DNA from 2 places in the Cognaticolwellia beringensis genome. Region 1 is predicted to be linked to the other one. Evidence: predicted binding sites of a transcription regulator. Region 1 holds the regulator's gene; the other holds the start of a gene.
The links. Region 1 encodes FliA, which starts transcription of late flagellar genes. Its sites were predicted from a motif close to CTAAAGNTNNNNNNNNNNNNGCCGATA; they were not measured.
Positions count from the first base shown of each region.

Region 2: B5D82_RS11575 (DUF5610 domain-containing protein) is a predicted target of FliA. The motif match lies at 2,278-2,304, and genes of this name have one in related genera.

Region 1 is NZ_CP020465.1:398,742-403,182, reverse strand. Features, by position in the region: gene B5D82_RS01705 (chemotaxis protein CheA) at 1-989, opposite strand, end outside; gene B5D82_RS01700 (protein phosphatase CheZ) at 1,003-1,746, opposite strand; gene cheY (chemotaxis response regulator CheY) at 1,777-2,160, opposite strand; gene B5D82_RS01690 (RNA polymerase sigma factor FliA) at 2,210-2,923, opposite strand; gene B5D82_RS01685 (MinD/ParA family protein) at 2,945-3,787, opposite strand; gene flhF (flagellar biosynthesis GTPase FlhF) at 3,864-4,441, opposite strand, start outside.
Region 2 is NZ_CP020465.1:2,715,540-2,719,980, reverse strand. Features, by position in the region: gene B5D82_RS11590 (TIGR03643 family protein) at 1-241, opposite strand, end outside; gene B5D82_RS11585 (GNAT family N-acetyltransferase) at 421-885, shown strand; gene B5D82_RS11580 (helix-turn-helix domain-containing protein) at 1,107-1,475, shown strand; gene B5D82_RS11575 (DUF5610 domain-containing protein) at 1,613-2,242, opposite strand; gene B5D82_RS11570 (S8 family serine peptidase) at 2,631-4,441, opposite strand, start outside.

The DNA of each region.
Region 1 (4,441 bases):
CGCACTAAAACTAACTCACCGACCATATTCATGATTTGATCTAAGCGTTTGGTGTCAACCCTAACGGTTGTTTCATTTTGGGCAGCCTTTGCTGGTGCCGGTTTTTTGTCATCTACCGCTGCTTGTTTTGCTGCAGGCTTAATTTCTGGTGCTTTAGGTGCAGGTGCACTTGCCGCTTTCGCAACCGGTTCAACTTTCGCTGTGGGTTTTTCAGCTGCTGGTGTTTGTGCTTGAGGACTTTTCCCTTTGCCGTGCAGTTCATCAAGTAAGGCCTCAAAATCATCATCATTAATTTCATCGGGTGACGTTGAGTTTGCAGGTTTCGCATTTGTTGCGCTTACAGTAGGAGAAAAAGCACCTTGACCATGAAGTTCATCAAGTAATGATTCAAATTCATCGTCTGAAATATCATGACTGTTTGATGTGCTCGGCGGTGCGGAATCAGTAGCACTTGACGTTGGAGCACCACCACCATGAAGCTCATCTAATAAGCGTTCAAATTCATCTTCTGACATTTCGTCACTTGAACTACTATTAGCTAGCTGTGCGCTGGCCTCAGGAGTTGCAATAGGCGTTTCAACATTCGGAGCTTCTTGGCCTTCAGGCTGAGATAAGCGATGAAGTTCGGCTAACAAGCTAGGTGAGGCGCTTGTGAGTGGCTCTTTATTTTGCACTTGCGTGAACATTTCGTTAATCGTGTCAAGTGATTGGAGAATGACATCCATTAACGATGGGGTGACTGATCTTTGCTGATTCCTTAAGGTATCGAAAACATTTTCTGCGCCATGGCAAGCATCCACTAATTCAGCAAGTGATAAGAAACCAGCACCACCTTTTACCGTATGAAACCCCCTAAAAATGGCGTTAAGCAATTCGGCATTATTCGGGTCATTTTCAAGCTCAACTAATTGCTCAGACAAGGACTCAAGTATTTCTCCAGCTTCGATTAAAAAATCCTGAAGAATTTCCTCATCTTGTTCAAATGACATTTAGTAACTCCTATTAAAAACCTAAACTTGATAATAAATCGTCAACGTCGCCTTGATTCGAAACAACATCGTTTCGAGTTTGGCTGTTCATGATTGGGCCTTCGACTAAGTTCTCACCCACTTTGGGTAGGTGATTCGGTTTATTTTGTTCCGATGAAATGCCAAACGCAGTCAACATGCTTATTAAGCTGACTTCAACCTCGCGCACTAAATCAATGACCTTGCGAATGACTTGACCGGTAAGGTCTTGAAAGTCTTGCGCCATCAAAACGTCGGTCATTAAGCGGTGAATTTTATTTGAATCTTTTTCGGTTGTTTTCAGTAGCCCGTCGATATCTATACATAAAGCCTTGAACTCACTGATATTAAGCTCATTGTGCATTAGTTTCTGCCACAGTGGTTTCACGCTACTTATTTGTTGTTGAATTTGATCAACAACCGGAAAAATAGCTTCAACCGCATCCATAGTTTTATTCGCTGCTTCTTCCGTGCGGCTAATAACAAAATTTAACCTTTCTTTTGCATCTGGGATTTCAGCATTAGCTAAGTCACTCAAACGTGAGTCAATTTGAAAATTATTCAAAGAGTCATGCAATTGACGGGTTAACTTGCCTATTTCTGCAAACAGCTCAGAATTAATCGGACTTTGAATTTCTGCGATTAACTCATCAGCTTTATCTTGTTGATCATTTTCAATATATTCGACCAACAATTTAGCTTGCTCTAATGAAACATGGACACTGGTATTTTTACTCATATGACGGCCTTGCGAAATAAAAATTGATGACTAACCAAGTCGTTCGAAAATTTTATCAAGCTTAGTGTTTAATGTTGCAGCAGTAAATGGTTTTACGATATAGCCATTAACGCCAGCTTGTGCCGCCATGATAATTTGTTCTTTCTTCGCTTCAGCCGTTACCATCAAGACCGGAATATGAGATAAATTACTATCAGCTCTAATCGCTTTAAGTAAATCAATGCCTTGCATACCCGGCATATTCCAATCAGTAACAACAAAGTCAAAATTACCATCTTTAAGCATCGGCAATGCCGTATTACCATCATCTGCTTCTGAAATATTGGTAAAGCCTAAGTCACGTAACAAGTTTTTGATTATTCGTCTCATTGTTGAGAAATCGTCAACAACAAGTACTTTCATATTTTTATCCAAGACACCCTCCGGTGAGAACATTTAAAATTCTACGATATTATTATTCTACTTAACTTTGCCAAGATTGCATACGAGCTTTTAATCGATGCATCGCTTGACTGTGTATTTGGCTTACCCGAGATTCGCTCACATCAAGTACTTGACCTATTTCTCTAAGGTTAAGCTCTTCATCGTAATACAATGACAGTACTAAAGCTTCTCGCTCTGGTAAAGAGGAAATACATTCTGCCAGTGATTTTTTAAAGAAACTATGTTCAATATTAGCATAAGGTTCATCTTGATGATGGCTGTGGGCGACTTCAATAACATCTTTGCTGACACCTAGATCATCAATGCCAAGTATTTTTCCTGAACTGACTTCATTTAGTATCTGATGATATTCATTTATGGTGATATCAAGTTTTTCTGCCACTTCAACATCGCTAACATCGCGCCCATGTTCAGCTTCTAAGTTCTTTATGGCTTCGCTGATCATGCGACTATTTTTATGGACTGAGCGGGGAACCCAGTCACCACGACGAATTTCATCAAGCATGGCGCCACGAATACGAATGCCAGCAAAAGTTTCAAAACTAGCACCTTTGCTATTATCAAAATTATTGGACGCTTCAAGTAAACCTATCATGCCAGATTGAATAAGATCATCAACGATAACACTGGCAGGTAATCGGGCAAGTAAATGATAAGCAATGCGCTTCACAAGCACAGTGTGTTGCTCCAACAGAACCGATTTATCAACACTATAAGTATGTACTTTTACCACTATAGCTCACTTATTTGTTGGTTAATGTTCTAGCAATTGCTCAATAAAAAATTCTAAATGCCCTGACGCTTGCTTCGGCATTGGCCAGCTAATAATATTTTTGGCAAGCGATTTAAAGCCGATTGAAGCTGGTGAATCTGGATATGCTTCGACAATTGCTTGTTGTTTTCTAACCGATTTACGAATATTTTCATCATAAGGGATAACCGCGACAAGCTCTAAAGTAACATCTAAAAATCTATCGGTAACTTTAGAGAGTTTAGCGAATAAGTTTTGGCCCTCTTTCGGGCTGCGCACCATATTTGCCACAACTTTAAACTTGAATAAGCCGTGATCTCTGCTGAGCAGTTTCATTAAGGCATAACAGTCGGTAATTGAGGTGGGTTCATCGCACACAACTAATAAAACATCTTGTGATGCTCGGCAAAAACTTAAGACCATATCGGAGATACCAGCGGCTGTATCAACAATTAAAATATCGAATTTAGTTTGCATATCACTAAAAGCACGAATCAGCCCAGCATGCTCCGATGGGGTTAAATCTACCATCGATTGTGTGCCCGACGTGGCCGGAATAATATTAATACCCGCGGGACCTTGGATAATAATATCATCAAGTTCACATTCGCCGGATAACACATGAGACAAGTTACGTTGTACGCGCAATCCTAGCATGACATCAACATTCGCTAATCCTAAGTCGGCATCAAGCACTAAAACGCTCTTACCTAATTTAGCTAAGGAAATTGCGGTATTTAACGAGACATTGGTTTTACCAACGCCACCTTTACCGCCAGAAACTGCTATGACTTTTATAAGTTGGGGATCTTGCATTTTTCTTAAGCCGCTCGCTTGATCTATCATCTAAGTAACTTCTCTATATAATACCAATTGAAATAAATATTCAATGGATATAACTGCTCTGCCTATTGTAAAGTGACTATACTGCTACGGCTGATACAGGTGTCCGCCAGGAAACAGTTCCTGAGCTTTGAGACTTAATTGCCATTCTATCTGCAAGCGTAACCAATTTCTCAGCATTTGCAACCTTAATATCTTCCGGAACCCTTTGTCCATCAGTAAGATAGCCAATAGCTAAACCATTTTGTAGTGACGTGGTTATAATTTCACCAACACTCAAGCTTTCATCTAATTTCGTATAAATACAGCCTGCCAATGGAATTCGCTTAAAACGCTCAACATTTTCTTGCATTACACGCTGTTGCGTATTGGCTGCTAACACTAAGTAATTGCGAATTCTAACACGAGCATTCGAGATTAAGGTAGTCAAATGCTCTGTTAGGCGCATATCTCTTTGCCCCATGCCAGCAGTGTCTATCAAAATTAATTTCTTTTGTGCAAACTGCTGTAATAGGCTATCTAACTCATTGCCGTCGTTAGCAAGCTTAACTTGGCAACCAATAATGCGACCGTAAGTGGCAAGTTGCTCAAAGCCAGCAATTCGATAGCTATCAGTTGAAATTAATACCACTTGGTCAGCGCCGTGAATTTGTGAAA
Region 2 (4,441 bases), 2.3 Mb from region 1:
TGTATTGCGTAGGACAGTAACCTCTCACTACCTCATCACTTCGAAGCTTTATATGCTTGGTTAGTCGTCCACTGACTCTTGCCCGCCATAACTTAAAACTTTTTGGTTTTAAATGCTGGCGCATAAATTTAATAACGTCATTTTCTTGCATAGTGAACTGATGCGCTATAGCTTCAAATGGCGTTCGGTCTTCCCAAGCCATTTCTATAATTCTTGATTGATCATCTGGAGACAATGGCATAAAAACCACCTTAAAATTAATATCTAATTAATATCTAATTAAAGTGGTCATACGGCTACTCAACAAAAAAAGACCAATTTTCTCACAATTACTGACGAATATTGTTAAGGTGCTTCATCACAAGCAAGTGGATTAAAATACTCGTTAAATACATTTCAAACGTTGATATTAGGCTCAATATGATAACAAAACTGGATAATTTAAATGAAGCTGTAGCACAGCAGATTTTTACTATTTTTCAACATTCTTATAAAGTTGAAGCTAAGCTTATAGGGTCGATTGATTTTCCTCCACTATCACGCAGTGCTAATGAGATAAAAAACTCAAGTACACAATTTTATGGCTTTAGTGAAAATGAATGTCTCGCTGGCATCATAGAAATTACTATTGATAATAATCTTTTAGATATTCATAGCCTAACCGTAGATCCAAGTTATTTTAGGAAAGGTATCGCCAGCAAATTAATAAACTACGTTATAGCAATAATCAATTGTTCAAAGGCAACTGTAGAAACAGCAGTAGTAAATATACCCGCAATAAATTTATACAAAAAACATGGCTTTATTGAGTTCAAAAGATGGCTCCCATCACATGGAATTGAAAAGCTGGCGATGTCGATGGAAAAGGCAGGTCCAAGCTCTTAAGCTTCGTTCGATATAAATATTAGAAAGTTTATTACAGTCTAACTTAATGCTCACAGATGAAATTTATTATAAAAAAAATCTACGTTCGCTATTCATGTGATACTAGAGTTTACTGTCGCTATCTCCCATAAAATACCGACATTGTCGTGTCATGTCGTGACAATGTCGTATGCTTTTGCTGATAAACCTGTCATAAAGGGATAAAACAGTAGGATAAAACGATGAATATTAAACAACGTCGCTTGGAAAACGGATGGTCACAGGAAGAGCTTGCCCGCCACTCAGGTTTAAGTACTCGTACTATCCAGAGGATTGAGGCCGGCCAGAAAGCAGGGACGGAATCACTAAAATGTCTTGCCGCTGTGTTTGAAAGCTCAATCGACGATTTAAAGCAGGATCAGGACATGATCGAACAAAAAACGACTGTACCGCCTAAGCTTCCCGAAATTAACGCAACTGAGCGAGAGGCAATTAAATTTGCTCAAGCAATATTTAGAAAGCCTAAGAAAGGTCAACCTGATCCGCTTTGGCGCATTGAGCGAGAGGCTATTGATTATGCAAAGCGCCTGTTGAGTAAATTTAAAACATAGCTAATGTCACTGACTGAACAGTCTATTAGCCCTAAAAGTGACTATAGTGGATAACGCTAGTCTTCACTTAAATACGAAATTTCACTCAGTCGTTATATTCTACTATTACCCTTTCACTATTCTCATATTTATAACATTTATGGTTCGAGTTGCTCCGCTTTTTTAGCACTTAAAGCGTCGACAAATGCCTGTAACCCCGATTGCACTAATGCATAGGTTTTATCAATATTTTCACTAACATCACCCTCTAATACTTTTAACCCTCCAAGAATATCTTTCGCTTCAGCAAAACCTTGATCGATGCCACCACTGATAATATCCACAAAAGCTGTCAACGATTCTTCTTCACTCATTTCAGGATTTTGTTCTCGATAAGAAGCTAAAAACTGAGTACTAAAAGAGACAATTCGCTCCGCTGTTGCTTCTGGACTAAAATCAACTCCCGACTCGTAAGCGTCTTCAACACTATCATCAACCCCAGAGGTTTTAAGCGCTTCGTTTATTCCCTGCAAGGCGGTTTTTAATACCAGTGACAGCGGCTGGTCACCAATGGTCGTATTGAATTTCAGTGATGATTCTATAATTGCCGCATTAAGCTGTTTTTTGTTGCTGAGAAAAATAGAGTCTTGCGCTTGGTCAATTTTTTTATCATGCGCAAGGTCTGAAACTTGCTGCCCCATGGGTTTGTTATCTGTTTTGTCCAGTGCTTTTGCTAAAGATCGAACATCTTGGCTATAGGTAGCATCGTTTTTAATTGGAGCGCTCATAAAATTACCTCTGTTTATCAAAGCATATATAAAAGTATCGGCAACATTGAGTATAACTTAAGTATCAAACTGTATATATTTTGGACAACAAAGGGTGCTGAACTTAAGTTCTGAGCAGCATAATAAACTTCTAGTAAGTCTATTATTTATTTGTGCACATTTTCTATCAGTATCGTACGAGTAAAATAATGATATTAATAACGGGAATTGTGAAGAAAAGCTGTTTTATTTTAGCAAGTGAATGAACTAGTAGACTTTAAAAAAAAAGCTACTGAATAAAATCAGCAGCCTTTATATTAATAAGAAGACCGAACAATGGATCATAAAATATCATTTCACTGAGCGGTATTAAGCTTAAATGCTGTTACTCGTTTATAAGCATAAATTCCTAATGTTTTTGACCACGCTTACCTTTACCTTTCGTCTCACAGGTTGTAGCGGCATAGGCCATTTCTACAGTGCCACCAGCATTCATTTGTACTTCATTGACTTTGACATTATCATGTTTTTTATGACAACGATCTATTTCGCCTTGGAAATTCAATGTAGCGGTACCACCCTCAGTTCTTACTACTTTCAGGTCTACACCAGGTACTGGTGATGTGCCGTTGCCATTATTAAAATATGATGAACCGACGGTACCATCGTCATTTTCTATGCCAACAGTTAAGTTTGCTGGTATGAATGGCAGGTCAGCATAAACAAACCAAATATTTGACGTCCCCGTTTCTACCCAAACTTGGAAAGTAGAAGTCGTAGTTTCACCAAAAAACGGTACATTTTCCCATTCATAAATAGTGAACTGTTGTGGTCCTGCATTAAGCACAGCTACGTACCAATTCCCGCCTGCACCAAGATTTAAATCAGCCCAGAACGGCGCTAATATATTATTTGGAGGAGTAGCATTAGGAAGGTCCTGATTTGCAAAGGTAGTAGCTAGACCACTAGCTGTGCCTACTTCAATGGTGCCATTAACCGACCAAATAACACTGGAATAAGTTTGACCATTGTAGTCAAATGGTGGGATATCCAAAATGAATGCACCATCATCACAATTAGCTGGGCAACCAAAAGGTGCAATACCAAATGCTCCTAGCGAGAAGTAACCAAAAGGGGCCGGCGATTGTTGAAGCTCAAGGCCGCCAACATCAAGGTATACACTCCAATCAATTTGATTATCATTTACACTAACAGGAGATGCTTCTGAGCCATTGGTAATTGCGCTGCTCACTGAACCATCAACTAAACTCATGCCATTAGGCAACATATCTGTAATATCAATAACATCAATCATTTGACCATTAGTTACTTTAATTTCATAGTTAAGTACATCACCTTCTTTAGCTGATGCCATATCGACAGTTTTTGACAAGTTAGCCGTTGAACTTCTATTAGTATTAACGGCAATAGGCATATGTAAGTTAACAAAATGATGACCTGATGCTTCTAATTTTAACTCTCCAAAGTTCCAGCCAGTGGGCGCTAATGTGGTGTCAGCAGTGATCGTAATATTGGCACTTTCACCTGGGCGTAGCGAAATATTTTTAGGCGAAACATTTACTTGCATAGTGTCACTGTTACCACTTAGCTTCCAATGACCTTGTCGGTCACCGGTATGCGTGACAACACGCGTCCAGCTACAAGTTCTCACACAATTACTTTCTTGCATACTGGCAATGTTTAAAGTGCGAGGATCTCCACCCGCACTAGGGTCAGCGGCCAGAAAGTTTTCGGGAGTCTCACTTAGCACTAGGCCTGATCGTAATACTTTGTTTAATTGTACTCTACCGGCACCCACATCAAACGGGTCTGCTGGCGTCATCGCGTCATCTTTTAAGAGATGGTTAGACTTAGAAGTCATCATTAAAGCCGACTTTATCTCGTATGGCGTCCAGTCAGTCAACATGCTGACTAAAGCACCACTACCTGCATTATGCGGACTTGACATAGAAGTGCCAGAGAGAAAAGCATATTCTGGAGAAGGTGTGACGCCGTCAGTATTCACTGCCGCCATAATATCTACACCGGGTGCAGTAATATCAGGCTTTAATATATCAAGTGTAGTATTGGGACCACGTGAACTGAAACCAGCGGTGATATCGCCATTTGCATCATCGAGATTGAGTGAATAACCTTGAATAGAACCCATAGTATTTGCATTGGATGCTAACCAATTCTTCAGAACTTCACCATTAGTGA